DNA from 4 places in the Clostridium chauvoei genome. Region 3 is predicted to be linked to each of the others. Evidence: a T-box and tRNA genes for the amino acid it is inferred to sense, from the RefSeq annotation. Region 3 holds a T-box; the other regions hold tRNA genes.
What was found. The T-box of region 3 lies ahead of argS (arginine--tRNA ligase). A T-box ahead of a tRNA ligase gene usually reads a tRNA of that ligase, here a tRNA-Arg.

Region 1 (5,059 bases), 1.2 Mb from region 3:
ATTTAACATCTACATAAAAATTAAATATATCATAATCAAGCAAATTTATTGTTGATCCACAAGCTCCCATATCTTTATTAAAAGTCCCTATATATAATTTTGAAATTCTACTTTGAGCAATAGCTGCTGCACACATAGGACATGGTTCTAATGTAACATACATTTCAGTTCCACTAAGTCTCCAATTATCTAATTTATTGCATGCTTCTTCTATAACTAACATTTCTGCATGTGCCATTGGCTTTTTTAAAGTTTCTTTTAAGTTATGTGCTTTTGCTAGGACTACTCCATCTTTGACTATTACTGCTCCTACTGGAATCTCACCCTTTTCTTCTGCTTTTTTAGCTTCTTCTATTGCTAAATCCATAAAATCCATGTCTATCACCTCTTCTTCTTAATTATAAAAGCTGATTATAAATATAAAAATACTTATAATCAGCTTTTACTAGGTATATATTCTAACTTTTTTAATTCTATTTTTATCTATATCTTCAACTATAAATCTAATATTATTACGAGTTACTTCTTCATCTTGTTCTGGAAATCTTCCAAGCTCCCCAATTATAAGTCCTCCTATAGAGTCGAATTCTTCTGACTCCATATTTACTCCTATAAGCTCACTAAGATCATCTAACCTAGCACTTCCATCTACTATATACTCATCTTCTTTGACTACTTCTATTTCCTTATTTTCATCATCATATTCGTCTTCTATTTCACCAAATACTTCTTCAATTAAATCTTCTATAGTTACTATACCAACATTTCCACCATACTCATCTAAAACTACCGCTATATGATTTCTTGTTTTTTTCATTTCACTAAATAATTCTTTTATCTTTTTAAATTCAAAAGTATAATATGGTTCTCTCATATATTCTGTAACGTTAAACTCTACTTTATTGTCTTGAGCCATTATTAAATCTTTAACATTTAAAATACCGACAACGTCATCTATAGTTTGGTTATATACTGGTATTCTTGAGAATTGCTCAGTCTTTATTACTTCTAAAACCTCATCGTAAGTTGCATTAACATCAACAGCTATTACATCTACTCTTTGAACCATTACATCTTTTACTTGAGCATCAGCAAAGTCAAAAACATTGAAAATCATTTCCTTTTCAACACCTTCTAAAACACCCTCTTCTTCACTGACTCCAACCATTGTACGAAGTTCCTCTTCTGTTATAAATGGTTCAGATGCTTTGGGATTTCCTCCTAAAAGCCTTATAAATACACTTGATATTGCTGTAAAAACTGCAATAAATGGTTTAAATATCTTAACTGTTAAATTTATAAATTTACTTACTCTTAAAGCTACCTTTTCTGATTTTTGTTTAGCAATTGATTTTGGTGTTATTTCCCCAAATATAAGAACTAATACAGTCATTATTACAGTAACAATTCCTACTCCACTTTCACCAAATGCCTTTAATGCTAATGATGTTGCTAATGCAGATGCACCTATATTTACTATATTATTTCCTATAAGTATGGCTCCTAATAGCTTATTTGGATCTTCAGTTAGCTTTTCTACTAACTTTGCTCCTTTTACTCCCTCATCCACCATATGTCTAATCCTAATTTTACTTAAGGCCATTAAAGCCGTTTCAGACATCGAGAAAAACCCTGACATAACTAATAGTATAATTAACAATACTATTTGCCACGTATAACTCTCCAAAAATAATCACACTCCTAATGTATTAAAATTCTAATAATTTCTATTATATCATATGTAATTTTTTTATAGAATAAAATTAATTCTAAAGTTTTTTAAATTTTTTTAATATTTTAAGAGCCTTTAAATTTCTACATATTAAAAATAAAAGTGGTTTAAACTTTTAGTTTAAACCACTCTCATTTAATAAATTGGTATCCCCAACAGGGATCGAACCTGTATCTGTCCCTTAGGAGGGGACTGTTCTATCCATTGAACTATGGAGACTTACTCAATAAATAAATTGTATATCAGTCATTTCGAATTGTCAACAATATAACCCATTTAATACCAAATTCTATTTCCTAGGAAATCTTTTCTTTTGATATTTTGTAGAATTATTAATTGTTTATTTACTTTTATATGTTTATGCTTTGTTATATACTTTATTATGTAATTATTTATAAGGTTATGGAAAGAAAGGATTGATTTACTATGTTTAGAAGCATTATATGGTATATATACTTTTTCTTAAGTCTTATTATGACTATTCCTGGTATATATAAGGTTAAACGCCTTGAAAAAAAGGGACTTACTGAAGAGAAGAAAGCGTATGTTCATAAATTCACATCTTCATGGGCTAATTCATTATTGAAGCTTGCTGGAGTTAAAGTAACGGTACATGGTGCTGAAAACTTACCAAAGGATAGAACAGTATTATTTATTGGAAATCATCAAGGTAATTTTGATATTCCTATATATATGAGTAAAATTGATATGCCAAAAGGATTTATTGCTAAAACTGAAATAAAGAAAATGGCTGGTATAAGAACTTGGATGGAATTTATGAATTGTGTATTTATGGATCGAAGTAATATAAGAAAAGCTGGTGAAGCTATTATCCAAGGTATTAGAAACCTAAAAAATGGAGATTCAATGGTTATTTTCCCTGAAGGTACAAGAAGTAAAGGAGATAAAATTGCTGATTTCAAAGCTGGTAGTTTTAAACTAGCAACTAAATCAAAAGCTCCTATAGTTCCTGTAACTATGAATGGATCATATAAAATAATGGAAGGTACTAAAGGTCCTTGGCTTAGACCTGCTGAAGTTGAATTATATATTCATCCATTAATTGAAACAGCTAATCTTACAAAAGAAGAGCAAGATGAACTACCAAAACTAGTTCATAGTATAATAAAAAGTAAATTACCAAATAACTAATTATATAAAGAAAAGCAGTAGTATGAAATATCTAATAAACTTTCATATTACTGCTTTATTAATTTTATCTAATTATGCAACTTGGCTTTGTCCACCACTTATTACATCTTTTAACCACTTTCCTGATTTCATTCTAGCTCTTTCAAAGAAAATTTTCATCAATTCTTCACAACACACTAAAAAATAAACTGCTGTTATTGGTAAATGTAACAATGTTGCTCCTAAGAATGAGAATGGAACTGCAAAACACCATATTGTTCCTAATTGAACTAAAGTTGAATATAGAGTATCTCCACCACCTCTAAATATTCCAACTATCATAAGCACATTATAGAATCTTAATGGGCAAAATATAGCCATAATCCTTAATACTACAATTGTATTGGCAAAGGTTTCTGATGTAACACTAAAAGGTTTAACTATTATAGGCGCTGTTATCCATAATAATACTCCAACAACTAACCCTACTATCGGAGCCACTACTTCTAATTTTATAGCATAGTCAATGGCTGTCTTTTCTTCCTTAGCTCCAATTTTATTACCTACCATTATTGCTGCTGCACTAGCAAGCCCTATTGATAAACCCATAAACATATTATTTAAAGTTGTAGCTATTTGCATAGTTGCAACTGCACTTGTCCCTATTTGAGCATAAGCAATTGAATATGCAGTCATTCCTAATGACCATAATAACTCATTTATAATAACTGCTGTCGATGTTCTAAAATACATCTTTATATATGCAATATTAAATCCAAATAATTCTTTCAACTTAGCTGATACTATATTCTTTCTTAAATAAACCATAGCTATTATAAATATCATTTCAACTAGACGAGCTATAGTTGTAGCTAATGCTGCCCCAGCTACTCCCATTGGCTTCGTGCCTAAGTTTCCAAAAATAAACACCCAATTTAAAAACGCATTACATAAAACTCCTAGTAAACTTGCATACATAGGTAATTTAGGTTGCTCTGTACTTCTTAACGCTGCTGAAAAAGCTTGCGTAAGATTAGTAAATATGTAGCTTATAGAAACTATTCTAAGATAGCTTGACCCAAGTTCAACAACTCTAGGATCTTTAGATAATATACTCATTACTACTTCTGGGAAGCATAATGCTATGCTACCAAATAGAATTGAAGCTATAAATCCTACACTTATATCAACACCTAATATTCTCTTAATATTCGAAGTATCTTTTCTTCCCCAATATTGTGCCATAAATACACTTGCCCCAGCATTTATGCCAGATAAACATAACATAAAAATAAAGAAATATTGATTAGCTAGTCCAACAGAAGCTATCGCTTCTTCTCCTAGTCTACCAATCATTAAATTATCTACTAAGTTTAATGATGATGTAATAAAGTTCTGAAGGGTTATTGGTAAAGCTAAACTAAGCATAGTCCCCATAAAAACCTTATCTTTTAAAACCTTTTTCACTTTGAAATTCACCTCATTTTATTTAATTTTTTATTTTTTTGCATAAAAAAAGAGCACATGGGTAGTCTAGCCGCCCATCTGCTCATTAGAAACTTTCAACATATTTAATCTTACTTTAGTATTTTCTATTAATTTTTTTAAATTGTCAATACTATTTATTCTTCAAAGCTTTCTACGATAGTCGCAATATCATTAATATAGTACTCATATTTTTTTCCTACCTTACTTATCTTAAAGAATCCTAATGTTACCAAGTGTGTTAAGTCTGTTCTTGCTGTTTCATAAGATATATTGTTTTTACTCTTATATACATCTATTGTAACTACATTATTACTAGCTATTGTATTATTTATAAAGGTTATCTGTCTATCTTCTAAAGCGATATTCTTTCTTTCTAACAACTCTTTTATTATTTTCTTACCATACTTGCAATTAATTTCTCTATTTAGTCCATTAATTGATGTCTTAATAGACTTTACATAATATTTTATAAAATATGTTATGTCTCCATCACTTACTTTACTATCCTCTATTGCATTTAGATATTTCTTTTCTTCATCTAAAACTGTCTTTAATAATGAAAAATACCTCACAAGGTTATAGCTCTTATTTATCAGATGTAAAAATGCTAGAATATTAGCCATTAAGTTATTGTATTTATTAAAAGGCTTGAAAGTAATTATATAGTAATAGATTATTGATGCTTTAACTATATCATTATATTTGCTA
Region 2 (5,059 bases), 1.3 Mb from region 3:
AAGGTCTAAATAAGGCTTTAACATATATATTAATCTTTAGTTTAATTATAGGACTTACACTAGGAATATCTCAAGCTATATTTTTAGGAACTTTTCAAAAAATAGCAGTAGAGTTATTACAACAAGATGAATATGAATTTGAAATGGTTGATGGAACACTAGATTTTAAAGCTTCACCATATGAACAAGAAGAAGGAAGTACTATTAGTATATTTGATACTACAAAGTCAACTGATGATGCGGAATCTTATAGAAGTACTGTAGTACATAAAGATATGTCGGTAATATTTTTTAAAGATGGAATAGTTGCAAGGAATGATGGAGACGAGTATATTGCTAAGTTTAAAGATATTCCAATGATACCTAAGTATATTAATAATGAGAGTTTTATTAATACTATTAACAAATTATCACCAGTAAAGTATATTGTTATAGTAGTTATGATTTTAACAACTTACGCTAAAATATTGTTCCAGGCATTAATTATATCTGTTGCAGGAATGTTATTTAGTAAAATGAAAAATGCAAATTTAAAGTATGTAGATGTATTAAAAATATCATTATATTCAATGACCTTACCAATAATATTAAACTTAATATTACCTATAGGAGTGCTAACAATGATAATTTCAATCATATATGTATTAAAAGTAATAAACGACTTAGCTAATAAAAATGAAATAGAAATAATATAAAACGCCATTTGGCGTTTTTTTATGTGAAATATGTAAAAAAATAGTATAAAAGTAGTTGTTTGAAAAAAATGGATATGATAAACTATAAAGTATATGGTATAGTCAAAATGTTATAAAAGTATAAGAGGGGTTTGGGGAGATGAGTGATACTAAATTATTATCAAAATCGAATATTGAATTAAACGATATTACTTTGAACGCTAATTATATAAGATTAAAAGAGATGATAGAAGAACTAAAAGAAAAAAATGTGAGGCAAGAAGACTTTTTGTTAAATATCTCTCATGATATGAGAGCTCACCTAAATGTAATAATAAGTGTAATGCAATGTATTGATTATGGAAGTGTAGATATAAGTGATAAAAAGGCACTAGAGTACATGAATATAGTTAAAAGAAATAGTTTTAAGATGTTAAAACTAATCAACAATTTAATTGATACTACTAGACTTGAAAATAATTATTACATTTTAAACAAAAAGAATATAGATATTGTTTCAATGATAGAAGGAACTATAAGTTGTATAGACAGATATGCTAAACAAAAAATATACAATTAATTTTTGATACCAATGAAGAAGAATGCATAATAGCAGCAGATCCAGAAGTAATTGATAGAATAATAATGAATTTAATATCTAATGCAATAAAGTTTTCGCCAGAGTATAAAAATATATTTATAGATCTTTATGTAAGTAGAGAAGAAATTCAAATTAGTGTAACAGATGAAGGAATAGGTATTCCAGAAGATGAACAAAAAAGAATTTTCGATAGATTTTATCAAATTAAAAAGAAAAAAAGTAATGAAAATTTAGGTAGTGGAATAGGATTAGATCTAGTAAATTACTTAGTAAAAACACACAATGGAAGTATAGAGATAATAAGTAAAGAGTCAATGGGAACAACTTTTATCGTTAAGTTACCAATAACACGGATTAAAGAAACTAAAGAAGTAGTTAAAAGAAGTAGCAGTGAAAAGATTCAAATGTTAGAAATAGAATTTTCAGATATATATTTAACTTAAAAGTTAAATATATATCTAATTTTTAGTTTATTTTAAGAGCGTTTTTAGATGCTACTTGCTTTATTTCTATCTTTATGATAAGATAAAAAATGTTAAAAGAAGATATGCGGTGGTAGCTCAGTTGGATAGAGTAGCTGGCTACGAACCAGTTGGTCGGGGGTTCGAATCCTCTCCACCGTACCATTTATAAGGCTTTGCAGTATGCAAAGTCTTTTTTGTTGTATATTAATATTTTCTAACTACATAGAAAGTTTTAACTATGGGTAAATTAATAAAAATATATTTATTAAAAGAAGGTACGGTTATGGAAGTAGATACTTTAATTAATCAGCTTGATGAACATAATGAAGGTAATATTTTAGCAACAAAGAAATTTAAATGTAAAGAAGTTATATTTATAAGAAGTGCTAAAGAAGAAAGTTCAATGAAAGCTATAAAAGAATACTATAATACTTATATGCCTCAAGTTGTTTTAAAAGAGTGCATAATAGAAGAAGGAGAAAATGACAAGCTAAGAGGTTTAATAGATAATAATAAAAATAAAAATATTTTAATTAATTTAACAGGTGGAAGAAGAATTAATTCTCTAATACTTTTAATGCTATGTAGTGAAAGTAATATTAAAAGTGTATATGTAGATATTAAGAAAAAAGTTTTATATATAATTGATGATGGTGTAAAAATTAAAAGTGAAGAATTTGGAGACTTAGAAGTAGATGATATTATAAAAGCATCAGGTGGAGATGTACTTCAAGATTCTACTGCACTATGTGATAAAGAAGATTTAGTTTATTTAACTAAGGAAATATATAGAAATTTATCATTATGGCACAAGTATAAACAAAAACTATATGATTCTAATATTTTTATTCACGATTATCAAGACTCCAAAAGAGTACTAATAAAAACAAAGTTATTAGATAAAAGTGAAAAAGATTTATTAAACAAAATATTAAATAAGCTAAAAGAAATGAATGGAATAAGATATACAAATATAAATGATGATGAGTTAGAAGTATATTTTTTAAATGAATATTTAAAGGGATTTATATTTAAAAGTGGCACTTGGTTAGAAATGGCTACTAATATGATGATACAAGATATAAAAGATATAGATCAGGTTAAAAGTGGAGTTATATTTTTATGGAATAATGATGTTAAAGTAGTGAGAAATGAAGTGGATGTTGTGGCGGTAAAGGACTCGGTTCCTATATGTATATCATGTAAAGATAGTGATAAATATAACGAAATGGCATTAAATGAATTAAATGTTTATAGTGAAAAAATAGGTGGAGAAAAAGCATATAAAATTTTAGTTGCAACTAAGGAGCCTATAAAGGCATCAGTTAGAGAAAGGGCTAAAGAAATGGGAATTCATTTAGTTATATTTGATGGAGACGAAAATAAATTTAGAAAGAGTATTCAAAGTATAGTAAAAAATAATAATTAAAGAGCTGAATTAAGTATTATAATAAGGAGTTAGGATTTGTTCTAACTCCTTAATTTTGTTGAAATAAACTATAAATTAGAATCTTTTACCTATAGTTTCTCCCATTATAACTTTAGTTTCAAAACCTAATTTAGATTGCTCTAATATATCTGAATCTATTTTAACCTTATCCTTTTCAAAGAATAGTATTGTAGTAGAGCCTCCAAATTTAAAATATCCCTTTTCATCACCTTTTTTAACAGGATTATTAGGAGTATAAGTTTGAACTATTGTTCCAACACAAGTAGCACCTACTTCTACATGAATAATATCGCCAAAATTATCAGATTTAAATACTGACCATTCTCTTTTATTTTGACAATATAATTTTGGAATTCTCTCCAATGCTGTAGGATTTACAGAATAGTAGTTTCCATTTATAAAAGTAGTTTTTAAAGGAGTTCCATTATCTACAAAATGAAATCTATGGTAATCAGTAGGGCATAATCTTAAAACAAGACATACTCCCCCTTCATATTTTTTTACAATATCATTATCAGCTAATAATTCAGAAAGACTGTAGGTAATACCTTTAACTTGAACTAATTGATTAGTGTCTATATTAGTGAATGCTAATAATCTACCATCACCAGGAGAAGTTAAAATATCAGGATTTGTATTAATAGGTCTAGCATCTGTATTTAATGTACGGATAAAGAAATCATTGAAATTATTAAAGTCGTTTACATTTTGATTACATAGATTCATATCTATATCAAAATTTTTAATGAAAGTATCAATTTTTCCTTTACTAAATTTTGTATCACAATATGAGCCATAAACTTTAGAGAAAAATTTCTTTTTAATTAATAGCTCTAGAAGACTTTTTCCAATAGGAGACTCATAAGACCAAGTTATATAGTTTTCTCCTGCTACTTTTTCTACTTCATAGCTTTGCGTATTTCTATTAAAAACCTTTATCATATATTACATCCTCTTTAATTTTATAATAATATTTTATATTACTATATTAACACAAATAAGCAAAAAAATTCTTAAAATGTAGTTTCAAAACAAAATTAAGCAATAAGTTTTAAATTGTTAATATAATAACAATTGGTTTGTAAAAAAGGTATATTTAAAGAGCCTTTTTATTTTTTTATATAAAATCAATAGAAGTTAAAGTGAAATTTACTAAATAGTTTCAGTTGTATTTACAGAGAATTTGTCGTAAAATCAAAGGCAGAATATTAATAAAAAGAATGATATAATAATATTTATTAAGTGATAATTGATTAAAAGAATAATGCTATAAAATTATAATAATAACCAATTATGAACATTAAAATTCCAACTATTATTAAGAACTATATAAATTACTAATGGAGGGACTTAATTTAGATGAAAAATATAATTATTGATGGTAAAAAGATAGAAGCTAAGGATGATCAAAGTATATTAAAAATAGCTAAAGAAAATGGTATAGAAATACCAGCATTATGTTTCTTAGAAGAATGTAACAATATAGGACAATGTGGAACTTGCCTTGTTGAAATAGAAGGTCAAGAAAGACTAGCTAGAGCATGTTGCGTTAAACCTAAAGAGGGAGATGTAATAAGCACTAATAGTGAAAGAGTTCAAGAAGAGGTTAAAAAGACGGTTTCAGCACTTTTAGATAAGCATGAGTTTAAGTGTGGACCATGTAAAAGAAGAGAAAACTGTGAATTTTTAAAGTTAGTAATAAAAACAAAAGGAAGAGCTTCAAAACCTTTTGTTGTAGCAGATAAATCAGAATATATAGATGATAGAAGTAAATCAATTGTTTTAGATAGAACAAAGTGTGTTAATTGTGGTAGATGTGTAGCTGCATGTAGAGTTAAAACAGGAACAAGAGCTATAACATTCCAAAAAG
Region 3 (5,059 bases):
AAGCTAAAAGCACTGCATATTCTGATTTAACTAAGTTTAGTAGTATAAAAGCAAGGCCACCTATAATTGATGAATCTATAGCTTTAATCCCTATATATGTACCTATCATATGGTTATATATTCTTACAAACTCAATAATCTTTTCTGATTTTTCCTTTTTAAAGATTATAAATAAAATTCTTTTTGTTCCAGCTATAAGTCTTTCCTTATCTACAAGAACATAAACTGAAATCATTATTCCTAATACAAATTTCATTAAATTGCTTGATATTGAAAATGCATATGAAATTGATCCTTCTAATAAAGTTACTGCTACAGTTCCTACTTGTGAAATAAGTCTATTAACACTTTCCATTGTTCCTGTAGATACAATTAAATCTTTAATACTTTCATTGCTTAATAAGTTGTTTAATCCATTTTGCATTTCAGTAATATAACTTGGTATATCTTTTGTTAAGTCTATTGCACTTTCAACAATATTTGGAATACAATAAAATGAAATTAAAGCAATTACTCCTATTAAAATTGCGTATGTTGTTAAAATAGCTAATCCTTTTTTAAGCTTAAACTTTCTTTCTATACGCTTAACTAAAGGATTTAATATGTATGCTATAACTAACCCATAAATAAATGGTACACATAATGATAATAACTTTCCTAATACACCAAAAAAGTATTGATAGTTATCTATAATCTTATATCCAATAATACCCATAACAATTGCTATAACAATAGATACTATTAAATCTTTATGCTTTATATTTTTACCAAACATAAATACCTCCACCTCTCTATATCATTTTATATTTGATTATATCATAAAGTATTCTTTAAGTCTTTGTTATAATTATTAATTTTTTCATAAATTAAAAGGGATGATTATCACCCCTTTTAACTACATTTTTTCTACTACTTCTATTCCTAATAAAGCTAATGCATTTTTTATTACTTGACAGCTAGCTTCAACTAATTTTAATCTAGCTTCTTGTAACGTTTCATCCTCTAAATTCAATACTGAATGTGCATTATAGAATTTATTAAATGCCTTAGCAACTTCTATAACATATCTAGTAACTATTGATGGCTCTAATTTTTCTATTGCTAAATGTATTTGTTTATTGAAGTTTTCTAAAGTCTTAACTAATTCAAACTCTTCTTTTGAAGTAAGCTTAGAGTAATCTTCTACGCCCTTAAGCTCTCCAGCTCTTGTTAATATACTATTAGCTCTAGCATATGAGTATTGAACATATGGACCTGTTTCTCCTTCAAATGAAAGCATTTCCTTCCAATCAAAAACTATATCCTTTTCTCTTGAGTTCTTTAAATAAGTAAATACTAAAGCTCCAACACCTATCTTCTTAGCTATATCTTCTTTGTTTTCAAGGTTAGGATTCTTTTCATTTATTACTTCTAATGTTTTATCTACAGATTCTCTTATTAAATCATCTAATAAAACTATTTCCCCTTTTCTTGTTGAAAGCTTTCTATCTGCAAATTTAACTAATCCAAAACCTACGTGAACACAATCCTTTGCCCATTCATGTCCTGCAAGGTCTAAAACTTTAAATACTTGTTTAAAGTGTAGGGCTTGTGGAGTTCCTACTACATATACACACTTATCAAAATTATAAGTCTTCTTTCTATACATAGCAGCAGCTAAATCTCTAGTTGCATATATTGAAGCACCATCAGCTTTTAAAACTATACAAGGTGGCATATTATATTCATCAAGCATTACAACTTGTGCACCATTACTTTCAACTAATAGACCCTTTTCTTTTAATTCATTAACTACAACATCCATTTTGTCATTATAGAATGCTTCTCCTGCATATGAATCAAATTTAACATTAAATACATCATATACTCTAGCAAACTCTTTTAAACTTAAATCTCTAAATCTTTTCCATAAAGCTTCTGCTTCTTTATCTCCATCTTCTAAAGCCTTAAAATATGCTCTTCCTTCATCTTCTAATTCAGGATTCTTTTCTGCTTCATCATGGAATTTAACATATATTCTAAGTAATTCATTTATAGCATTTTCTTCTAATGCTTCTTCATTACCCCATCTCTTATATGCTGATATAAGTTTACCAAATTGAGTTCCCCAATCACCTAAATGATTAATACCCTCTACGGTATATCCTTCCTTTTTAAATAATTTATATAAAGAATTACCTATAGCTGTAGTAAATAAATGTCCTACATGGAAAGGCTTTGCTATATTTGGTGATGAATATTCAACACAAACTGTTTTACCTTCTCCAACCTTTGATGATCCATAATTATCTCCTTGCTCTAGAACCTTTTCTATTGCATTTTTTGTAAACACACTCTTATCAGCAAAGAAATTTACATATGGTCCTAAATTAACTATTTTTTCAAAACCTTCTTTATCTAGTTTCTCACTTAATTCCTCTGCTATCATATTTGGAGCTTTTCTAAAAGCCTTTGCTAATTGAAAGCATGGAAATGCATAATCTCCCATTTCAGGCTTTGGTGGTATTTCTATAAGTTTTTCTATAGCTTCAATATCCATATCAACATATTGCTTTATAGTTTCTGAAACTTTCTTTTTATAATCCATTTTAATTCCTCCATTATCATTTCAAATTTATAATAAAAAAATCCGTCTCTTATAAAATAAGAGACGGAAATATATCCGCGGTACCACTCTAATTGCATCAAATGCCACTTAACGCTTTAACGCAGCTACTACGATTTATCCTACTTAATTTCAGTAAATATCTCCAAGGCTCTTTTCTTATAACCTATCTTATAGAGCTTCCACCAACCTCTACTCGCTTAAAGAATCAATTATAATACTCTTCTTTTCCTAGATTTTTTATTTAATTTAGTAAGATTATTATACATAATTATAACTTTTATTGTCAACTAATAAAAAAGCTATTCTAATTAAATGTAATTTTATTATATATTTTTCATTTATCTCTTGAATATTAGACAAAATGATATAATATTTAATTATGGGTATTTCCCAAAGTATAGTATTATTAATTATAATAAGGAGTTTTTATGAATAGAGTTGGAGTTATTGATATTGGCCCAAGTTCTGTACGTTTAATGCTAACAGAAGTTGAAGAAGGCGGATATTTTAAAATTATAGATGAGCTTAAAACATCTATACGATTATGTGATGATTTAGTTAATGGATGTGCAATTTGCAGTAAAAATGTTAATTCAATCCTTTCAACATTACGTTCTTATAAATCATTATGTACTGTCTCTGGGGCTACTAAAATTTTTGCAGTTGCTACTGAATCATTTAGAACTGCTAGTAATAAAGATTTATTAATATCAACTATAAAAGAGGAGCTAGATATTGATGTAAATGTATTAAGCTGTGAAGATGAGATATATTTAAATTATCTTGGGGTTACTAGAAGTATTTATGTTGAAAATTCTTTAATGGTGGAAGTTGCTGGAACTGCTACTCATATTGCTTGGATACAAAATAATAATATAATTAAAAGTGCTACACTTCCTTTTGGTAGTGTAAATTTAAGTTCTAAGTATAATTTAAAAGATAGAGTTTTACCAAATGATATAGATAATGCTCTTAAGTTTATAAGTGACAGCTTAAACGAAATTTCTTGGCTTAAAGATGCAAATTTTGATTCTATAATAGGTGTTGCTGAAATTGTTAGAAATTTAGGTAAAATAGATAGAGTTAAAAAGCGTTATCCTTTTGAAATTCCCCATAACTATGAATTAACTGATATAGATGTTCATGATATATTTAATATTGTAAAATCAAAAGATTTTAAACAACGTCAAAAAATTGAAGGTCTTGACTTTGAAATTTCAGATATTGTTGTTGGAGGAATTTCTATTTTTTATAGTATTGTAAAAGGTGCAAATTCTAGTAAAGTTGTAATTTCAGGGCGTGGCTTACGAGAAGGTGTAATGTATGATTACTTAAAAGAAAACTTTAGTATTACTCCTGATATTTTAGATTATAGTATAAATGGTATATTAGATACTTTAAATATTAATAAATGTCATGCTAAACATGTTTTTGCAATTACAACAAAACTTTTTGAAGAATTAAAGCCTCTTCATCATTTAAGTGATAAATTTCATCATGTTGTAAAAACTGCAGCTATGTTACACGATTGTGGAATTAGCATAAATTATTATGATCATCATAAACATTCTTTTTATGTTATATTACACTCTTATATAAACGGATTAACTCATAAGGAACTTTTAATGAGTGCTGCAATTGCTGCATCTCATAGATTTAACAGATATAAGCTTCCACTACCACCTTTTGCTTCTATCATAAATCAATTAGATTTAAAGTCCATAAGCCAAATTGGTGTATTACTTAAAATTGCAGAAGGTCTTGATCGTAGTCTTGTTGGAGCTATTAAGGACATAAATGTTGAATTTGATTTAGATACAGTTAAACTGACTGTCTTTTCAGATATAGATGTAGACCTTGAAATTCGTCAAGCTTTAAGAGCATCTGATAAATTTAAAGAAGTCTACAATAAAGATTTAATTATAATAAAAGCCTAAAAAGAGGTCTTGCAAATAAGCAAGACCTCTTTTAAAATTTCAATACACTTATTAGAAAAATATACCAACAACACTAAAAGCTATTTTAGTAAATAAAGAACAAATAAGAGTTGAAGGAATTGATATTATTTCACTAGCTACTAATACCACTCCTAATAATATTAATACTTGATATTGATATATAGTATCAGCTACTTTATAATATGTTTTTGGCCATAAATCCCTTAATATATCAAAACCTGCAAGACCAGGTAACGGTAATAGATTAAATATAAATAGATTTACGTTTATTATACAAACATAAAATAACATCCTTCCTCCAATTTCACAAAATTCAGAAGACATACTCTTAAACATATTACTCCATAAAGCCCATATAAATGCAAAAATAAATCCTGTTATTAAATTTCCAAGAGGAGCAGCTATACTAACTTTTATAGAATCCTTATATCCTCTTTTATATGCACTTGGATTAGTGTCTACAGGTTTAGTCCACCCAAAATGAACTAACAAA
Region 4 (5,059 bases), 1.4 Mb from region 3:
TGAAACACATATAAGGGATTTTTCTATAGATGAGTTTTCAGGTATAAATAGTGAGCTTAAGGGGAAATATCAAGGGATGTGCCAACCTAATACAAAATTAATAAATACTAATATAAAGACAGGCATAGATCATATAAAAGATTTAGGAATAAATGTAGTACATTTATTGCCATGCTTTGATTATAAATCAGTAAATGAGAGTAATATAGATAATCAAGAGTATAACTGGGGATATGATCCACAAAATTATAATGTTCCTGAAGGTTCATATTCTACAAATCCATATAATCCAAAGGTTAGAATAAAAGAATTTAAAGAGATGATAATGAAATTCCATGAATGTGGAATTAAAGTAGTTATGGATGTTGTATATAATCATACTGCAGAAACAGATAACTTTGATAATATTGTACCTGGATATTATTATAGACAAGATATATATGGAAATTTATCTAATGCATCTCAATGTGGAAATGAAACTGCCTCTGAAAGGTATATGGTAAGAAGATTTATAATAGATTCTGTATGCTATTGGGCGAAGGAATATAAGATAGATGGATTTAGGTTTGATTTAATGGGTATTCATGATATAGAGACTATGAAAGAAATAAGAAATAGATTAAATGAAATAAATAGTAATATCTTAATTTATGGAGAAGGGTGGAAAGCTGGAGAGTCTCCTATAGACGCTGAAAAATTAGCTTTAAAGCAAAATATTTTAAAGTTTAATAAATTACAAATAGCAGCTTTTAGTGATGATATAAGAGATGGGATAAAGGGCGGTGTGTTTGAAAAATATAACAAAGGTTTTGTAAATGGAAGTTTAGGATTAGAAGAGACAATAAAATTTGGTATAGTAGCAGCTACAAAACATGAGGATATAGATTATAGTAAGGTGATTTATTCAAATAAACCATGGGCAAATGAACCTTATCAAACAATAAACTATGTATCATCACATGATAACTATACATTGTGGGATAAATTACAATTAACTAATGGAATAGATAATGAGGAGAATAAAATTGCTATGAATAAATTAGCAGCAGCTATAGTATTGACTTCTCAAGGAATCCCATTTATGCAAGCTGGGGAAGAGTTATTAAGAACAAAAGAAAGAGCAGATGGAAGCTTTGAAGACAATAGCTATAAGTCTCCAGATAGTATAAATAAAATTGATTGGAAAAGAAAAGAGAAATATTATAATGTTTTTGAATATTATAAAGGGCTAATTAAATTAAGAAAAAGTCATATTGCATTTAGAATGAAAAGTACTGAGGATATAAAAAATAATATAGTATTTTTAAAGAAAAATGAAAATTTTTATGATGATAATGTTGTAGCGTACATGATTAATTCAAAAGGAGTTATAGATAAATGGGATAATATTATTGTTATTTTCAATGCAAATAATAAAGATGTAAAAATAAATTTATCTAATGATAGATGGAAGATAATTGTGAATAAAGATTTTGCAGGAACAAAAGAGTTAAATAATATAGAAGGGAACAGCTTAATAGTCGAAGCAATTTCTGCATGTGTATTAGTAAAGTAAAATACAATGTTGAGGTAGTGAGTTATGGGAAAATTAATTATAACGCCAAAAGGTATTTTTAGAATGTTTTACTGGCAAGATATCGAAAGATCTAATATATTTATACGAATATTAAATTTAATATTTGCTATTGTGCTAAGTTTTGGAGCTTATTCAACAGTATATTTATCTAATATGAATATTATATTGAAAATAATTATTGGAAGTTATTTAATAGTTAATATTATGTCATATTGGCCAACTGAATATTTATTAGATGAAAAAAATAAAGTTGTTAGTGCTACATTTTTTATTTTTCAAAATAACTTTATTTTATTTTCATTTATAATTCTCTTAAGATATGTTCTTAAAGAACAAAAGTTATTATTATAGAAAAAGAGTATATATCAGATTCTGATATATACTCTTTTTTGGTGCACCTAGAGGGATTCGAACCCCCGACGCCTGGATTCGAAGTCCAGCACTCTATCCAACTGAGCTATAGATGCAAATTATACTTAATATATTATAATACCTTATTGAAAATATTTCTATATTGATTTTTATTTAATTGATAACTAATTAGTTTGAAACTTTTTATTAAGACTACATAGAAGTAACATTTATTTTGATATTTTATCTAAGTAAAATAGTTCTATAAAAAGTAATTTAGTTATTTTTCATAGAACTATTATCAATTAAAATACATAAATGTATTTTAATTGAATAAGTAATTTCTTAAACTTTACCTAGTGTATCAATATAAGAAAAATCAAGGAAAAATCAGTATAATTGTAGAAAAATAAGAATAATTTGATTAGAATAGAGCAAAGATATATGTATATATTAAATGCTATGATAGAATAGTCCTTGTCCTTGAGAGACGGGTCGCAAATGACTCGGAAAACTCTTTAAAACATATTAAAAAATATGTTGACAAGAAATTCTTAAGGTGGTAAGATAAACAAGTCGCTTGAGGCGATAAGATCTTTGAAAATTGAACAGAATAAAAGTTAAGTATAACCAGCAATTCTTTTGAAAGTCTTAAAACAAAGACTCAAAGTAATTTGAGCACAGATTAAACTTTTTAGTGAGAGTTTGATCCTGGCTCAGGACGAACGCTGGCGGCGTGCCTAACACATGCAAGTCTAGCGAGGAGAGTTCCTTCGGGAACAAACCTAGCGGCGGACGGGTGAGTAACACGTGGGCAACCTGCCTTGTAGAGGGGAATAGCCTTCCGAAAGGAAGATTAATACCGCATAATATTGCAGCTTCGCATGGAGCAGTAATTAAAGGAGCAATCCGCTACAAGATGGGCCCGCGGCGCATTAGCTAGTTGGTGAGGTAACGGCTCACCAAGGCGACGATGCGTAGCCGACCTGAGAGGGTGATCGGCCACATTGGGACTGAGACACGGCCCAGACTCCTACGGGAGGCAGCAGTGGGGAATATTGCACAATGGGGGAAACCCTGATGCAGCAACGCCGCGTGAGTGATGAAGGTTTTCGGATCGTAAAGCTCTGTCTTCAGGGACGATAATGACGGTACCTGAGGAGGAAGCCACGGCTAACTACGTGCCAGCAGCCGCGGTAATACGTAGGTGGCGAGCGTTGTCCGGATTTACTGGGCGTAAAGGGAGCGTAGGCGGACTTTTAAGTGAGATGTGAAATACCCGGGCTCAACTTGGGTGCTGCATTTCAAACTGGAAGTCTAGAGTGCAGGAGAGGAGAGTGGAATTCCTAGTGTAGCGGTGAAATGCGTAGAGATTAGGAAGAACACCAGTGGCGAAGGCGACTCTCTGGACTGTAACTGACGCTGAGGCTCGAAAGCGTGGGGAGCAAACAGGATTAGATACCCTGGTAGTCCACGCCGTAAACGATGGATACTAGGTGTGGGAGGTATCAACTCCTTCCGTGCCGCCGTTAACACATTAAGTATCCCGCCTGGGGAGTACGGTCGCAAGATTAAAACTCAAAGGAATTGACGGGGGCCCGCACAAGCAGCGGAGCATGTGGTTTAATTCGAAGCAACGCGAAGAACCTTACCTAGACTTGACATCTCCTGCATTACTCTTAATCGAGGAAGTCTCTTCGGAGACAGGATGACAGGTGGTGCATGGTTGTCGTCAGCTCGTGTCGTGAGATGTTGGGTTAAGTCCCGCAACGAGCGCAACCCTTATTGTTAGTTGCTACCATTTAGTTGAGCACTCTAGCGAGACTGCCCGGGTTAACCGGGAGGAAGGTGGGGATGACGTCAAATCATCATGCCCCTTATGTCTAGGGCTACACACGTGCTACAATGGCAAGTACAACGAGATGCAATACCGCGAGGTGGAGCTAAACTATAAAACTTGTCTCAGTTCGGATTGTAGGCTGAAACTCGCCTACATGAAGCTGGAGTTGCTAGTAATCGCGAATCAGCATGTCGCGGTGAATACGTTCCCGGGCCTTGTACACACCGCCCGTCACACCATGAGAGTTGGCAATACCCAAAGTTCGTGAGCTAACCGCAAGGAGGCAGCGACCTAAGGTAGGGTCAGCGATTGGGGTGAAGTCGTAACAAGGTAGCCGTAGGAGAACCTGCGGCTGGATCACCTCCTTTCTATGGAGAAATCTAGTTAACAAGATGATTAACTAGTATATTTCAAAAGAAACGTTATCTTAACTTCTGTTCAATTTTGAGGGATTTTTCCTTCAAGAGTATGGGTCTATAGCTCAGCTGGTTAGAGCGCACGCCTGATAAGCGTGAGGTCGATGGTTCGAGTCCATTTAGACCCACCATTGTTCTTTGAAAATTGCACATGAATTAAAACAACTTTATTAACAAATGTTAATTGAGAAGTGACAACAAGCCAAGAAAAATATTCTTTGTGATATAAATTGACTCTTTGTAAAAAGAGAACCGTAAAGGTCAAGCTACAAAGGGCGCATGGTGAATGCCTTGGCATCAGGAGCCGATGAAGGACGTGATAAGCTGCGATAAGCTTCGGGTAGGCGCACATAGCCAGTGATCCGGAGATTTCCGAATGAGGGAACTCACATGGGAAACCCCATGTATCCTGTAATGAATAAATAGTTACAGGAAGGTAAACCTAGGGAACTGAAACATCTAAGTACCTAGAGGAAGAGAAAGAAAAATCGATTTTCTGAGTAGCGGCGAGCGAAAGGGAAAGAGCCCAAACCAGAGATTTATCTCTGGGGTTGCGGACAGAACATTAAATAAACTAATTTGTAACCGAAAATAATTGGAAAGTTAGGCCATAGAGTGTAATAGCCACGTAGGTAAAACAGAAAGGTTTAGAGTTCTGATCCAGAGTACCACGAGACACGTGAAACCTTGTGGGAAGCAGGGAGGACCACCTCCCAAGGCTAAATACTACCTGATGACCGATAGTGAAGCAGTACCGTGAGGGAAAGGTGAAAAGAACCCCGGGAGGGGAGTGAAATAGAACCTGAAACCGTGTGCCTACAACCGGTCAGAGCACCATATGAGTGTGATGACGTGCTTTTTGTAGAACGAGCCAAC

Region 1: it encodes a tRNA-Arg, which carries the amino acid that the T-box ahead of argS (arginine--tRNA ligase) is inferred to sense. The anticodon was not compared.
Region 2: it encodes a tRNA-Arg, which carries the amino acid that the T-box ahead of argS (arginine--tRNA ligase) is inferred to sense. The anticodon was not compared.
Region 4: it encodes a tRNA-Arg, which carries the amino acid that the T-box ahead of argS (arginine--tRNA ligase) is inferred to sense. The anticodon was not compared.

Annotation. Positions count from the first base shown of each region.
Region 1 covers NZ_CP018624.1:2,796,935-2,801,993, forward strand. Annotated here, with positions in the region: gene BTM21_RS13115 (nucleoside deaminase) at 1-376, opposite strand, end outside; gene BTM21_RS13120 (HlyC/CorC family transporter) at 446-1,687, opposite strand; tRNA gene BTM21_RS13125 (tRNA-Arg) at 1,877-1,951, opposite strand; gene BTM21_RS13130 (lysophospholipid acyltransferase family protein) at 2,159-2,884, shown strand; gene BTM21_RS13135 (MATE family efflux transporter) at 2,957-4,330, opposite strand; gene BTM21_RS13140 (Fic family protein) at 4,486-5,059, opposite strand, start outside.
Region 2 covers NZ_CP018624.1:41,507-46,565, forward strand. Annotated here, with positions in the region: gene BTM21_RS00180 (DUF1189 domain-containing protein) at 1-695, shown strand, start outside; gene BTM21_RS13865 (sensor histidine kinase) at 835-1,254, shown strand; gene BTM21_RS13870 (sensor histidine kinase) at 1,320-1,718, shown strand; tRNA gene BTM21_RS00190 (tRNA-Arg) at 1,825-1,901, shown strand; gene BTM21_RS00195 (Card1-like endonuclease domain-containing protein) at 1,978-3,168, shown strand; gene BTM21_RS00200 (phosphatidylserine decarboxylase) at 3,244-4,131, opposite strand; gene BTM21_RS00205 (ferredoxin hydrogenase) at 4,549-5,059, shown strand, end outside.
Region 3 covers NZ_CP018624.1:1,584,097-1,589,155, forward strand. Annotated here, with positions in the region: gene BTM21_RS07440 (AI-2E family transporter) at 1-775, opposite strand, end outside; gene argS (arginine--tRNA ligase) at 896-2,587, opposite strand; T-box leader at 2,644-2,847, opposite strand; gene BTM21_RS07450 (Ppx/GppA phosphatase family protein) at 3,037-4,545, shown strand; gene BTM21_RS07455 (site-2 protease family protein) at 4,597-5,059, opposite strand, start outside.
Region 4 covers NZ_CP018624.1:118,598-123,656, forward strand. Annotated here, with positions in the region: gene pulA (type I pullulanase) at 1-1,555, shown strand, start outside; gene BTM21_RS00625 (hypothetical protein) at 1,580-1,927, shown strand; tRNA gene BTM21_RS00630 (tRNA-Arg) at 1,967-2,043, opposite strand; rRNA gene BTM21_RS00635 (16S ribosomal RNA) at 2,621-4,135, shown strand; tRNA gene BTM21_RS00640 (tRNA-Ile) at 4,238-4,314, shown strand; rRNA gene BTM21_RS00645 (23S ribosomal RNA) at 4,443-5,059, shown strand, end outside.